2 linked regions of the Formosa sp. Hel1_33_131 genome follow. The protein of the gene in region 2 binds, or shares a complex with, the protein of the main gene of each other region. Links are inferred from orthologs where the notes say so. Each region holds a gene or a part of one and is shown on either strand. Other genes may lie near its edges.

What was found. Proteins that work in one complex are often made in the same cells at the same time.
Region 1: the proteins of uvrA (region 2) and mfd are in contact, whole or in part, in a crystal structure (PDB 4DFC), measured with the Escherichia coli proteins. The link is inferred for Formosa sp. Hel1_33_131 from one-to-one orthologs.

The regions. Positions count from the first base shown.
Region 1 is NZ_CP017260.1:2,057,284-2,065,280, reverse strand. The notes cover bases 1,891-5,758. They hold mfd (transcription-repair coupling factor), read right to left. Parts: upstream 5,436-5,758; coding sequence 2,091-5,435; downstream 1,891-2,090. Other genes in these bases: FORMB_RS09495 (TerB family tellurite resistance protein), read left to right, coding at 5,566-5,758; FORMB_RS09505 (TlpA family protein disulfide reductase), read right to left, coding at 1,891-2,036. Outside these bases: FORMB_RS09515 (antibiotic biosynthesis monooxygenase family protein), read left to right, coding at 113-358; FORMB_RS09510 (YraN family protein), read left to right, coding at 361-720; more of FORMB_RS09505, read right to left, coding at 711-1,890; more of FORMB_RS09495, read left to right, coding at 5,759-5,994; FORMB_RS13280 (hypothetical protein), read right to left, coding at 5,991-6,116; FORMB_RS09490 (acyl-CoA thioesterase), read right to left, coding at 6,206-7,090; FORMB_RS09485 (DUF456 domain-containing protein), read left to right, coding at 7,208-7,705; FORMB_RS09480 (M1 family metallopeptidase), read left to right, coding at 7,791-7,997. UniProt on the Escherichia coli protein: Couples transcription and DNA repair by recognizing RNA polymerase (RNAP) stalled at DNA lesions. Mediates ATP-dependent release of RNAP and its truncated transcript from the DNA, and recruitment of nucleotide excision repair machinery to the damaged site.
Region 2 is NZ_CP017260.1:79,027-86,680, reverse strand. Bases 2,034-5,395 are described here. They hold uvrA (excinuclease ABC subunit UvrA), read right to left. Parts: upstream 5,066-5,395; coding sequence 2,234-5,065; downstream 2,034-2,233. Other genes in these bases: FORMB_RS00390 (L-threonylcarbamoyladenylate synthase), read right to left, coding at 5,099-5,395; FORMB_RS00400 (TIGR00730 family Rossman fold protein), read right to left, coding at 2,034-2,210. In the rest of the region: FORMB_RS00405 (metalloprotease), read right to left, coding at 1-1,502; more of FORMB_RS00400, read right to left, coding at 1,521-2,033; more of FORMB_RS00390, read right to left, coding at 5,396-5,719; FORMB_RS00385 (ATP-dependent helicase), read right to left, coding at 5,734-7,654. UniProt on the Escherichia coli protein: The UvrABC repair system catalyzes the recognition and processing of DNA lesions. UvrA is an ATPase and a DNA-binding protein. A damage recognition complex composed of 2 UvrA and 2 UvrB subunits scans DNA for abnormalities.

The sequences.
Region 1 (7,997 bases), 2.0 Mb from region 2 along the record:
ATTAGTGTCGGGATTAAACCCTTGTTTATTAGGGGTTAAGTCTAGAGTTATCGAAATTAATGTCGGGTAAATGTCGGGTTTAATAATTCTTAAAAAGATGAAAAAATATTAATTGAGTTGTCTAAAATCACATATTGAATCTGTACCAAATTTAAGGTTGGCATACTCAAAAAAAGAGAGAAAGCCCTTAAAAAAGAGGTGGACACTATCCTATTGGCGCGATGTAGAATCCATCAAACACTGGAAAGACAATTTGGACCATCAAAAAGCACAGATTAAAGGACAAAAAACATGGTATAGCCAGTACAAAGTGCGTATTGCCAAAGTAGAACGCGACTATGATTTTCTAAAAAAATAACAATGTCTGATTCTTACAATCGTGGTATTTCTGGAGAAGGCATGGCGGTGGAGTATCTGATCTCTAAAGGCTATCGGATTTTAGCGCAAAACTTTCGCTATCTAAAAGGCGAGGTGGATATTTTGGCACAAAAAGACAACTGTTTGGCAGCGGTAGAAGTCAAAACCCGGAGTACTTCCGACTTTGGAGCGCCCGAAGAATTTCTGAAACCTGCACAAATACAACGCATTATCAAAACAGTGGATTATTTTGTGACGTCCAGAGATTTAGAAGTTGAAGTGCGTTTTGATATCATCGCGATTGTACTCACAGATCAAGGTTCTGAATTGGAGCATATTGAAAATGCATTTTATCACTTTTGATCCAACACTGCTTTCAAATCTTTCAATAAATAGGGCTTCGCTGTAATGACTTTAGAAGCATCCAACACAAAATAGGTTGGAGTTGCCTGAATGTCATAGCTTTTTGTGATGGCATGCGCCCATTTTCCTTCGGCAATACTGTGTGTGAATTTCGACCAAGGCTGGATGGTTTCTGTCCATTGTTTCGGACCTGCCTCGATCCCAATGGCAACCACTTCGATGTTTTTTTCAGGGTGATTGGAAATATACGCATGGACTTCGGGAAGTTCGTTTAAACAATGGGGACAATCGCTACTCCAAAAAATCAACAGATAAGTCGTTGCACCCTCTATGTCATAAAGAGTCGTTTTTGACATGACCGAAGGATTTTCTATTATAAAATCAGGTGCTTTCTCCCCTATCGCAATCTGTATAAACGTTTCTAAAGACGTAATCAATTCCGTGTCATTTGCTTGTTTCGCCAAAGGCAGCACATAAATTTTGGTGAGATACACTGCCAAAGCATCGTGTCCCGCCGTGATGAGAGCTTCTCTCAAAGTATTTAGGGTTGTCAATTGGTAGGACACATCGGTTGTTCCTAAGTCCTTAAAAACCGCATCAATATTGGCTTGATATCCCTGAAATGAAGGTGTTCCAGAAAGATGCATTCGGAGTATATAATCCAGTGATTTATCGACTATAAAATTAGAACTTTGGAGGATGGTATCTTGAAAATCAATGGCTTTAAAATAATTCGCTTTCACATTTGAAATATAGGTGTTTGCTGTTTCTACCGTGTTAGGAATATAGGGCTTGCTGGCGGCTATAAAATGTGCAGCGATCGTTCCTTTGGACAGCGCTTCGTACGAATTTTGAAGGCTGTCTATTTTTTGAACGCGGTGTTTATAAATCAAAGCATCCATGGTCGGTTGTGCGTACAGTTGCATTAATTCGTTATGAGCAAAAGCCATTGATTGAGTATAGCCTTGCAGTAGCTGATTTTCTTTGGAATTGGTAAATACAACTCCTGTTTCGTTATCAAAATTAAATTCAACCGCTTCGGTTCCGTTGTATATAAACTCAAAATTATGTTCGGATTGTGGGAGGGCATAGACCAACTTATAAAGCCCCGCAGGAACAGATGCGCCAAGGTCAATTTGCATTTCGCCTTGTGCGTTCACGCTGCCATAACTCACATAGGTCGCATTGCCCGCCGAAAGCTGATACAACATGGTCGCTTTGAATTTACTGGCAGGCGAAAAAACGCCTTTGACCTGTTGTTGTGCCATCCCTAAAAAAGGACTGATAAGACTGAAATAAAGAAGGTATTTAAACATAGGGCTTACTATTTATAAGCTCAAATATAATCATCTTCCGACAAAAACCAAGTGTTATGTCAAGATTGGTTTTAAGGCTTCTAGCCCTTGTTGCACCGAATTGATCTTAGAAAAACTCATCAACAAACGCAGCCCGAGACGCATTTGTTTTTCTTTCACAGTACAGGTTTCTGGATGTGCTTGAACGTATTGCAATACTTTTGAAAAATGAATGCTTTGGTAAAAACGACTTTCTTGATCACTGATAAAATAGCCCACTAATTTGTGGTTTTTCATGACAATTTTCTCGAAGCCTAAAGTCGTTGCCAACCACTTGATACGCACACTGTCTAAAAGGTCTACTACCTGCGTTGGAAGTGCGCCAAATCGATCGATTAAATCCCGTTCAAAGAGTTGTAAATCAGCTTCGTTTTTCAAGGTATTTAGTTGGGTGTACAAACTTAAACGCTCGGTAATATTGTTGATGTAATCATCTGGAAATAACAAAGAAAAGTCGGTGTCAATAGTGACATCTCTTACAAATTCCTTGGTGTTTATATCTTCATTATAAAGCGACTTGAACTCGGTTTCTTTGAGTTCTTCAATGGCTTCATTCAGTATTTTTTGATAGGTTTCAAATCCAATATCATTGATAAATCCACTTTGCTCGCCTCCCAACAAATCGCCAGCGCCTCGAATTTCCAAATCTTTCATGGCAATATTAAATCCACTTCCAAGAGCAGTGTATTGCTCAAGAGCTGAAATACGTTTGCGCGCCTCATCCGTCATGGCATGAAAATCGGGTGTAATAAAATAACAAAACGCTTTCTTGTTACTTCGACCGACACGGCCCCGCATTTGGTGTAAATCACTCAGTCCAAAATTATTGGCATTGTTAATGAAAATCGTATTGGCATTGGGTACATCCAAACCACTTTCGACAATGGTGGTACTGACCAAAACATCAAACTCTCCACTCATAAAATCGAGCATGAGTTGTTCCAACTTCCGCCCTTCCATTTGACCATGCCCCACACGGATTTTGGCATCGGGCACCAGACGTTGTAAAAGCCCAGCGACTTCTTTAATGTTCTCAATACGGTTGTGAATAAAATAAACTTGTCCCGCCCGTTGAATTTCATATTGAATCGCATCCCGAATAACTTCTTCATTCAAACGAATAACAATACTGTCAATCGGAAAACGGTTGGGTGGTGGCGTTGTAATAACCGATAAATCCCGTGCTGCCATCAAACTAAATTGAAGCGTTCGAGGAATTGGGGTCGCAGTGAGCGTGAGCACATCTACATTGTCTTTAAGGGTTTTGAGTTTTTCTTTGACTGCCACTCCAAATTTTTGCTCCTCATCGACAATTAACAACCCTAAATCTTTAAATTTCACGGATTTATTGACCAATTGATGCGTGCCAATAATGATGTCCAAACTCCCAGATTCTAACTGTTCTAAGGTCTCTTTGCGTTGTTTGGTGGTTTTGAAACGGTTGATATAATCAACTCTGACAGGAAAATCTTTCAAACGTGCCTTAAAGGTTTTGGCATGCTGAAACGCCAGAATGGTGGTCGGCACCAAAATGGCAACTTGTTTTCCATTGTCAACAGCTTTAAAAGCGGCTCTCAGAGCAACTTCGGTTTTTCCAAACCCTACATCGCCACAAATCAAACGGTCCATAGGGCGTTCGCTTTCCATATCCGCTTTGATATCGGCTGTGGCAGTAATTTGATCGGGCGTATCCTCAAACACAAAAGAGGCTTCCAATTCAAGCTGCATCGAAGTATCTGGGTTGTATCTAAAACCCGTTTCTAACTTGCGCTTGGCATAGAGTTTTATCAGATTGAAAGCAATTTCTTTAACCCTTGATTTGGTTTTTTGCTTCAATACTTTCCAGGCCTTACTACCTAGCTTATAAATTTTAGGAGACTTTCCGTCTTTCCCATTAAATTTTGTGATTTTATGAAGGGCGTGAATGCTTAAATATAAGATGTCACGTTCGCCATAAAACAGTTTGATGGCTTCTTGTTTTTTGCCTTCTACATCAATTTTTTGCAAGCCTCCAAACTTTCCAATCCCATGGTCAATATGGGTGATGTAATCCCCGATTTCGAGTTTGGTTAATTCTTGAAGAGTAATGGATTGCTTTTTGGAAAACCCGTTTTTGAGGTGAAATTTATGGTAACGTTCAAAAATCTGATGATCGGTATAACAGACCATTTTTTTATCGTGATCGATAAATCCTTGGTACAAAGACAACACAATGGTTTGACACTGCACATCTTCATCTACGGTTTCAAAAATATCATAAAACCGCTGGGCTTGTTGGGCATTGGAACAACAAATATAATTTTGATACCCCATATCGTGATGGGTATTTAAATCTTCAATAATCAGATTAAACTGTTTATTAAATGAGGGTTGAGGACTGACTTGAACCTCCAATTGCTGTTCCTTTTTAGTTGCTAAAACAGCGGTCGTTCCAAATTCAACCACCGAGAAATCCAACAACTGCGATTTGAAATTAGCAGACGTGCAAAACAAATCTTCCGGTCGGCTGTGCTTAAGGGTCGCCGACAATTCATTATACGCCTCGGAAGCTTTTTCTTGAAGCGTATCTGTTGCTGCTAAAAATGCAGGAATATTTTTAGTAAACACCACCGTATTTGAAGCAATATATTCTAAAAACCCTTGGCGTGTTTCATTGAGCAATTTATGCTCGATATTGGGAATGATTTGAAGTTTTTTAATTGGTTTTATCGAGAGTTGCGATTCAATATCAAACGTTCGAACACTGTCCACTTCGTCGCCGAAAAATTCAATTCGGTAGGGCTCGTCATGCGAAAATGAAAACACATCTACAATCCCACCCCGCACAGAGAATTCGCCTGGCTCCGTGACAAAATCAACGCGTTTAAACTGGTATTCAAAAAGGACTTCGTTGAAAAAATCTAAACTCAATTCTTCACCCACCGCTACCTTAAACGTTGATTTTTCAAGTTCTTTTCTGGACAACACTTTTTCAAAAAGCGCTTCGGGATAGGTAACAATGAGTGCTGGTTTTTTTTGAGAATTGATACGGTTCAATACCTCAGCGCGCAACAACACATTGGCGTTGTCTGTCTCCTCAATTTGATAGGGTCTGCGATAGCTTCCTGGATAGAACAAGACTTCTTTGTCATCGAGTAACACCTCCAAATCGTTCAAGTAATAGGCCGCTTCTTCCTTGGTATCAAAAATTAACAAAAAGGGGTGCTTGGCGGTTTTAAACACACTGGCTATTGTGAAGGACAACGAAGAGCCTAAAGCGCCTTTTAAATGTGTTTTTTCTTTGGACTTGGATATGGCAGTGCTCAGATTTTGATGAATCAAAGACTGTTCAAACTTTTGAGAAAGAATGGTTTTACTCAATTAGAAAATTTTTGCAAAGATATAATAATAGTCTTTGAATTTGATTTTTATTAAGAGTTAATCCTTTTAAAAAATCAAACTAAAATTCAAAAAAAACATGTAAGTTTGTGTACCTAAATTTATATAACCTATGTCCTTTTCAGACCTATTTAATAGTGGTTTCACCACTCGAAATCAAGATCATTTTGCTTCCATTGTGAGAGTCGCTTTTAGTGACAACATCATAAGCCAAGAAGAAAAAGATTTTTTAGACCGCCTTGCTCACAACTTAGGTATCTCAAAAGAAACCTATTTAAGCATTTTTAAAAATTACAAATTGCACCCCATCAATCCCCCAATATCGCAAGCGTCACGCATTGAGCGCTTGTATGATTTGGCACGGATGGTGTATGCCGATGACATCAAAGATGCGCACGAAGTGACGATGCTTCGCAAAATAGCCATTGGACTGGGATTTCAGACGGAGACGGTTTCAGAAGTCGTCAATACTTCCTTAAAATTGATAGCTGACAAGGTCGACTTTGAGACGTTTCAAAAAGAAATGAAGCGAGTTTTTTAAATATACAATTCTTTTAAATCTACAAAGTCAGCATATCCCTCTTGTTTATGTTGATGCCAGGCCTCGAGTTCTTGAGGCTTTAAATCTTCAATAGAAATTTTTACTAAAATTGTAGTCATCATTCTAAATTTTATACCCAAAGTTACAAAAAATCTATTAAAAAACCCAAATAGAAATATCCTTCTAAAGACAAAAAAGTAAAGTATTTAAATTAAATAGTCCCAACTTTCGACCCTTGATCCAAGATCCGCATCAAGCCTTCTTGAGCAACGGAGGCAATTAAATTTCCTTTGGAGTCAAAAATACTCCCTCTTGAAAACCCTCTCGAATTAGAAGCACTCGGACTGTCGATGGCGTACAAAAGCCATTCACTGATATCAAAATCGCGGTGGAACCACAACGCATGATCTAAGCTGGTATAAAACACTTCTTTAGAGTTTAAAAATTCGCGATGCGGCATGGATGCAGGACGTAAAATATTATAGTCCGAAGCATAGGCCAACAACTGGTGTTGAAGCGGAATATTGGTCGCGAGTTCTTCACAAGTCTTGAACCAGATATTGTCATAAGGCGGACTGTTTTTAACCAATTTGGTAAGCATATTATCAACGGGCTTAAATTCAAATACTTTGGGTAAAAAGGCCTTGTAACGCTTGTAGGTATCTGGAATGACCTCCTTAAATTGTTCTATTTGTTTATGGCTATCCATCAATTCTTCTGGAGGAAATACATTGGGCATCGAAATTTGATGGTCAACTCCTTCTTGTTTTAATTGAAAGGATGCAGACATATTAAAGATTGCCTTTTCATTTTGAAAAGCAACCACACGACGGGTGGTGAAACTGCCACCATCTCTGATGATATCAACTTCATATTTTATGGGAATATCAATGTTTCCACCCAAAATAAAATAGCCGTGCATGGAATGTGCATAGCGATCTTCAGGAACGGTTTGATAGGCGGCATGCAGAGATTGTGCCAACACTTGACCCCCAAAAACACGGCCCCACGGCGCTTGATAATTTTTTCCGATATAGGTGTTGCTGTTGATTTTTTCAAGCGTTAACAACTCAATAAGTTCCTTAAGGGATTCCATAGTTTAATATTTGCTGCAAAAATAGTCATTTGTGTATAAAATGACTTTTAAATTCTTTTAACAAACTGTTAAATTTTGTAACATTGGAGCACCCTTAGAGTCTAATAAATAAAACGTATGGATATTTTCTTAATTATAGTCGCTGCCTCCTTAATGGTTCTAGGAATCGTTGGAAGCTTTTTGCCTGTTTTACCAGGGCCTTTTACAAGTTGGATCGGGCTTTTGGTGTTGTACTTAATGCCCGAAATTGAGGTCAGTGTTGTAACGCTTATTATAACGCTGATTGTGGCTGTTTTAATCTGGATTTTAGATTACATCATTCCAGCCATCGGCACGAAGAAATTTGGCGGCACCAGAGCAGGAATGATTGGTACTACCCTTGGACTCATCATTGGCTTGCTGGCTCCAATTCCTGGCGGTATTATTATCGGACCTTTTGTAGGTGCTTTCGTTGGAGAATTGATAAACAAAGCCGATTCCAGAACCGCCTTGAAAGCTGCCTTTGGAAGTTTGTTAGGATTCTTAACCTCTGCGTTTATTAAATTCGTGGTGGCTATCATCTATTTAGGTGTTTTTATCTCTATAATTTGGGAGCATCGATCCGTCGTATTTTAACATCCAATCGCTTTTAACAAAATTTTTAATCAATATTTTATAAATTATATTAAATTCACCATCTAATAACACAAATTTTATTACTATGAACAAGTATTTTTCTATTCTACTTTGTGGTTTATTTCTCTTGTCGTCATCCCTGATAGCACAAGAAAAAGAACCTTCTAACTACAACTATAACGATGCTTTTGGGCATGATTTTTATAGTAAAAATGGGACTGCAACGCGTTCAGCGAGCGGAAAACCAGGACATGCCTATTGGCAAAACAGCGCCGATTACAGTATCGACGTG
Region 2 (7,654 bases):
TTATAATCTATTTGTTGGGAGTTGGTCAAATAGGAATCAAAAAACCAATCGATGTCTTTTGAAGTTTTTGTCTTTAAATAGGTTTTGAAACGCGCTGTAGTTAGAAGTTCTTGCGTAGGCGTATTTACAAGCTCTTTTATCCATTCTTCAACCTTTGAATCCTCAATGATATCTTCAAGATATAAAAGCCCTAAGGCCGCTTTATATTTGCTGGATAGGTTGGCGTTAAATTTTAAAAGTTCATCTTTTGGAGTATTTAATGCTTGATCGCGACCTGTTCGCACCATGTGTAAATAGGTCAAAGGGTATTGGTCATTGAACTTCAGTTTGGCTAAATTATAAGATTTGATTCCCCAAACATTGGATAGTTTTCCTATTAATGATTCATCGGTATAAAATTGTTCGACATATTTCATTAACATAAAATTCTCAAATCCTGCCTGTAGCCAATACGATTCTCTTGGGTTTATTTTTAAGTGTCGTTTTAAATAAAGCCTTGTTAAGTTTTTTAGAAGATTCAGTTCATATTTAAATTGTTTAGAAAAGGGTGCTAAAAAGTCTGGAATGATATTTAAGCCATAAATAGGATATTTATTCAAGTCTGTATTTGTAATCAACAAATTATCTTGTGAATAGACTGCGAGTTCTGAATCTAAAAAACTAACAATTTTTTTAAAGATATCTATTTGCTTTAAAGCACTTATTTTAGTTTCGTTACTATCTGTGATGATGTTCAAGTTCTGAACGTTAAATCTAAAAAAGGGCGTTTTGGAAATGTAAAGACGACTGTCTGTACGCTTCTCTCCTGTAAAATTAAAGGTATTTTTTTGTTCTTTTGTTTGTGTGGATCTTAAATTTAACTCGGAGGCGACATCATAAAATTCAGGAACGTTCATGCTGATGTCTATGCTTGATTCCGGTGTGTAATAATCCTGAATATTCTTATTACTGTACAATTTCCATTCGGAATGTTCATAAACCGCGGGTGAAAAATACCAGTATTTTAAATTGAAATCTCCATCCTTTGTGACTCCGTAGCCTGTAAATCGATCGCTTTGAATCTGAAGGGTATATTCAAAATGTAATGTTGTAGATGTGTTTGGTAACAATTCATTTTCTAGTGTGACTTTGAAAATGTCTGGTTGGTTTTCTAAATAGTTGTAATCGATAGAGTTTCCAGCAGAATTTTGAATCGCAGTTATTTCTGTAAAGCCACGATCTTTTGGTTTTACCGAGAGTAGGGCATTGTCAAATTCTTCTATAAATCGTTTTGCAAGAGGCGTTGTTGGACTGCTATAGCTGGACGTCCAATCATTAAAATACAACGCACTTAAACTCTCATCAGAATTATTTTGATAGTCAATGCGTTGTTTTATAGTTATGGTATTCTTCTCTGCATCTAAGACAGCCTCTATTTGCATGGCATGTTGTCCAAAAACAGAGGATACACTTATATAAATAATAAGCGTTAATAGGGCCTTTAATAACGGTCTTACAGTCAACAATTTAGTTTTGTACAATTAGAAATTAGGGCTTAATTGATATTCTTTATAAAAATTATTTAGAATGCTAATGACTTCATCAGAAGTATCTACCACGTGAATTAAGTCTAAATCTTTGGCGCTAATGGTTTCAAAACGTTCTAATAAGGTCGCTTTAATCCATTCTAACAAGCCGTTCCAAAAGGTAGATCCTACAAGAATAACAGGAAATTTTTCAATTTTTTTAGTTTGAATTAATGTAATGGCTTCAAACAGTTCATCCAAGGTTCCAAAGCCTCCAGGCATCACAACAATTCCTTGAGAATATTTTACAAACATCACCTTTCTAACAAAAAAATAGTCAAAATCTAAACTCTTATCGCGGTCGATATATGGATTGTTATGTTGTTCAAAAGGGAGCTCAATGTTAAGTCCAACAGATGTTCCGCCTGCTAAATGTGCGCCTTTATTTCCAGCTTCCATAATTCCAGGGCCACCGCCCGTAATAACGCCGTAACCAGCATCTACAATCGCTGCTGCGACTTCTGTAGATAATTTATAATAGGTGTCTTCTGTCGGCGTTCTTGCAGATCCAAAAATGGACACACAAGGCCCAATCTTACTCATTTTCTCAAACCCATTTACAAATTCCCCCATGATTTTAAAAATCGCCCAAGAGTCGTTTGTTTTTATTTCATTCCACCCTTTGTGTTTCTGTTCCGGTCCCATAATTCAATTTTATTTAATGCCTACTAATGTAATTCTTTTTTTAAAAACTTAGCAGTATGACTCGTTTTGTTTTTTATAACAACTTCTGGCGTTCCCTTTACAAGAATCTCGCCACCGCCTTTACCACCCTCAGGACCAATGTCTATGATGTAATCAACGGTTTTTATCACATCTAAATTGTGTTCGATAATAATCACCGTATTGCCTTTGTTTACCAATTTATTAAGCACACCCATTAACACGCGAATGTCTTCGAAATGAAGCCCCGTTGTCGGTTCGTCTAAAATATAAATGGTATTTCCAGTGTCGCGCTTGCTCAGTTCTGTGGCCAATTTAATCCGTTGTGCCTCCCCACCAGAAAGCGTAGTACTTTGTTGTCCTAACGTAATGTAGCCCAAACCAACATCTTTAATGGTTTTTAATTTTCGGTGAATTTTCGGAATCAACTCAAAGAAATCCACGCCTTCATCGATCGTCATATTCAAGACATCACTGATTGATTTTCCTTTGTACCTAATTTCTAAGGTTTCTCTATTAAATCGTTTCCCCTGACAGGATTCGCATTCGACATAAACATCTGGCAAGAAGTTCATTTCAATAACTCTCAGACCACCACCTCTACATGTTTCACAGCGTCCACCAACCACATTAAAACTAAAGCGTCCTAATTTGTAACCGCGAATCATGGCTTCTGGGATTTTAGCAAATAAGGCCCTGATTTCTCCAAATACCCCTGTATAAGTAGCAGGATTACTTCGTGGCGTTCGTCCAATAGGTGACTGATTGATATCGATCACTTTGTCTAAATGTTCCAAGCCTTTAATAGATTTATAAGGCATCGGTTCCATCACTCCATGAAAATAATAATTATTTAAAATAGGGTAGAGGGTTTCATTTATTAAGGTCGATTTACCACTTCCTGAAACACCTGTTATTCCAATCATTTTGGCGAGTGGTAACTTTATGGACACATTTTTCAGGTTATTTCCTGTACATCCTTTGAGCTCTAAAAACTTTCCATTTCCTTCTCTACGGGTTTTTGGAACTTCAATTTTTTTAACACCACTCAAATAATCCGCGGTCATAGTGCCACTATTTAGAATGTCTTTTGGCGTTCCTTGACTGATAATTTCCCCGCCATGTTTTCCCGCTTTTGGTCCAATATCAATCACATGATCTGCTTGTTCTATCATCTCTTTATCGTGTTCTACCACAATCACCGAATTCCCTACGTCTCTTAAAGCAATTAAAGATTTGATGAGTTTTTCATTATCTCGTTGGTGCAAACCAACGCTTGGTTCATCTAAAATATACAAGACCCCCACCAGTTGTGAGCCTATTTGTGTAGCCAAACGAATCCGTTGGGCTTCTCCACCAGAAAGAGATTTTGAACTTCTACTGATTGATAAATAATCCAAACCAACATCCAAGAGGAATTGTAAGCGTGTCGAAATTTCTTTAATAATTTCTTTCGAAATGATTTCTTGATTTTTAGAAAGATGATTTGGTAATTCTTTGAACCATTCGGCTAAATCTACCACATCCATTTCAGAAAGTTCGGCAATATTTTGAGAGTTAATTTTGAAGTATAACGATTCTTTTTTAAGTCGAGAGCCTTCACAAGTTGGACATTTAATATTGTCCATATAGCTTTTTGCCCAACGTTGGATGGACGTAGAATCGGCATTCTTGTATTGGCTTTCGATAAAATTAGCGATGCCTTCAAAATTAATCACATAATTACGTGAAACGCCTAAGGTTTTACTATCCACTGAAAAATCATCTTTACCACCGTATAAGATAATCTTTAAGGCTTCCTTTGGGATTTTTGAAATGGGATCCGAAAGCTTGAAATCAAAGCGTCGTCCTATGAGCTCTAATTGTCTAAACATCCAAGATTCTTTCTGAGCACCTTGTGGTGCAAGCCCTCCATTTTTTATAGACAGACTTGTGTCAGGAATGATTTTGGTTTCATTTACTTTATAAAGCGTTCCAATACCACTACAGTCTGGGCACGCGCCTTTGGGAGAATTGAATGAAAAGTTGTTTGGTTCTGGGTTTGGATAGGAAATTCCAGATGTGGGACACATCAAATCTCGACTGAAAAAACGCACTTCTTTGGTGTCTTCTTCAATGACCATCAGCACATTTTCGCCATGATACATTGCTGTATTGATGCTTTCGTTCAGTCGACTTGTGGACTGTGCCGTTGCGTCAATTTTAAGACGGTCGATCACAATTTCAATATCGTGCATTTTATATCGGTCTAGCATCATGCCTTTGGTAATATCGACAATTACACCATCAGTTCTCACTTTCACGAAGCCTTGTTTTGCAATCTGTTCAAACAGCTCTCTGTAATGTCCTTTTCGAGAACGTATGACAGGCGATAAAATGGAGATGCGTTGCCCGTTAAAGGATTCTAATATCAGGTCTTTGATTTGGTCATCGTTATAACTTACCATTTTTTCATTGGTATTATAACTGTAGGCATCGGATCCTCTTGCAAATAGTAACCTTAAAAAATCATAAATTTCGGTAATGGTTCCTACCGTCGATCGGGGCGATTTACTCGTTGTTTTTTGTTCAATCGCAATGACTGGCGAAAGCCCATCAATTTTATCAACATCAGGCCGTTCTAAACTCCCTAAAAACTGACGTGCATAGGCTGAAAAGGTTTCAATATAACGGCGTTGCCCTTCCGCATAAATCGTATCAAATGCCAACGAAGATTTTCCACTTCCTGAAAGCCCTGTAATCACTACCAATTGATCCCGAGGAATCTTTACATCAATATTTTTTAAATTGTGTACTCTGGCACCTTTTACTTCTATAAATTCATCAAACTTGCTCATAAATATGTTCTGTACGCGCTTAATTAGTTGTCATTAAAATAGATCAATACTTCCTTTACCTTCCCTAACAATAGTCACTTCCGTTCCATTGACTTCGATAATCGTTGACGGCTGATTGTCTCCATAACCACCATCAATAACCATGTCAACTTTAGAATTCCATTTTTCAAAAATCAATTCTGGATCTGTAGTGTATTCCAGAATCTCGTCCTCATCATGAATCGACGTAGATACAATTGGATTGCCCAATGCCTTTACAATTTCCAACGCAATTGAGTTATCTGGAATTCGAATTCCAACCGTTTTCTTTTTCTTAAACGGATGCGGCAATGTATTCGCTCCAGGAAGAATAAAGGTATAAGGTCCTGGAAGATTTCGTTTCAAAAGTTTAAATATGGGCGTTTCAATTTGGGTCACATAATCACTCAAATTACTCAAGTCATGACAAATAAACGAAAAGTTTGACCGCTCCAGTTTGACGCCTTTAATTTTGGCAACACGTTCCAAAGCCTTTACGTTGGTAATGTCACATCCCAATCCATAAACTGTATCCGTTGGATAGATAATCAGCCCTCCCTTTTTAAGGACTTCAACCACCTTTTGAATGGCCTTTGGGTTTGGATTTTCTGGATATATTTTGAGAAGTTCGGACATAAAATTCAGTGTGTTTATGAAATGATTTCAAGTTTTGCAAACCGTAGCAATAGCTTTTTAACACCTCCCGTTTCAAATTTAATTTCAGCCTTCAAATCCGCTGCTTTTCCTTCGATACTTAACACATTTCCTTTTCCAAATCGTTGGTGATTCACAACATCACCTACAATTAATTTATTGTCAAATAAGTTAGTATTGGGTTTTGTTTCACTGACCTTTTTTAAATTCTTAGGTGTCGATATTTGAAATTTCTCTTGAACTTTTGGCTTGGCTTTCATGTAAGCCGGCTTCTTGTAGCGCACCGTATTTGGGTCCACATCTCCAAAAATATCAGCACTTAACATCGGGTTGAAACGGCGTTCTTCTTTAGGCGTGACAATCTCCAAATACTGCTCATCAATTTCTTCGATAAAGCGACTGGGTTCTGAATCTACGAGTTTCCCCCAGCGGTATCGCGAGAGGGCATAGGTCAGATAGGCTTGTTTTTCAGCACGGGTCAACGCCACGTAAAATAAACGGCGTTCTTCTTCCAATTCTTCACGTGTACTCATGCTCATTGCACTCGGGAATAAATCTTCTTCCAAACCAACAATATACACATACGGAAACTCCAATCCTTTTGCCAAATGGATGGTCATCAATGCCACCTTGTCGCTGTCGTCACCTTCTTCATTATCTAAGTCCGTTGCCAGAGCAACATCTTCTAAAAACTCTGCAATGGATCCTGTGGAGTCCGCTAATTCTTGTTGTCCTTCCACAAAATCTTTGATCCCATTCAGCAATTCTTCAATGTTTTCCAAACGGGTAATGCCTTCGGGAGTTCCATCTTTTTTAAACTCCTGAATCAATCCACTGGCTTTACATACATTCTCTGCCAAATCAAAGGCATTCATTGTTTGACTCATCACCTTAAAACTTTCAATCATCGTTGTAAAGTTTTGCAGTTTGGTTTTAGTCCCCGCATTGATGTTTATGGGAAGCTCATGAAGGTGTTTTAGAATTTCAAAAATGGTTTTATTATGTTCATTGGCAGATACAATTAGACGGTCAATCGTTGTTTGACCAATCCCTCGCCCAGGAAAATTAATGATCCGTTTTAAAGCCTCTTCATCTGAAGGATTGATGATAATTCTCAAATAGGAGAGGACATCTTTTATTTCTTTTCGTTGATAAAAGGACAAGCCTCCGTAAATCCGATATTCCAAACCTCGTTTTCTCAAGGCATCTTCAATCGATCGCGATTGTGCATTGGTACGATACAGTACGGCAAAATCACCATTCTTGGCTTGGTTTTGCATCTTGTTTTCAAAGATAGTACTGGCAATATAACGCCCTTCGTCACCATCCGTTAATGATCGGTTGACAATAATTTTGGGACCTTCTTCATTCGCCGTCCAAACTACTTTTTCTAGCTTGGTTTGATTTTTTTCAATAATAGAATTGGCAGCATTCACAATGTTTTTTGTCGAACGGTAATTCTGCTCCAATCGGAACATTTTTACATTGTCATAATCCTTTTGAAAATTTAAGATATTATTGATGTTCGCTCCTCGAAATGCATAAATACTTTGGGCATCATCTCCCACAACACAAATGTTTTGGAAACGGTCCGAAAGTGCTCGTACAATTAAATATTGAGAGTGGTTTGTATCTTGATACTCATCCACTAAAATATACCGAAAACGATCTTGATATTTTGCCAACACTTCAGGGAATCGTGTGATTAATTCGTTGGTTTTGAGTAATAAATCATCAAAATCCATCGCACCCGCTTTGAAACAACGGGATACATATTCTTTATAAATCTCGCCCATTTCGGGGCGTTTTGCCATGACATCCGCTTCCTTCAGATCGGGATTTTGAAAATAGGCTTTGACCGTAATCAAACTGTTTTTATAGGAGGAGATTCGAGATTGGACTTGCTTGTATTTATAG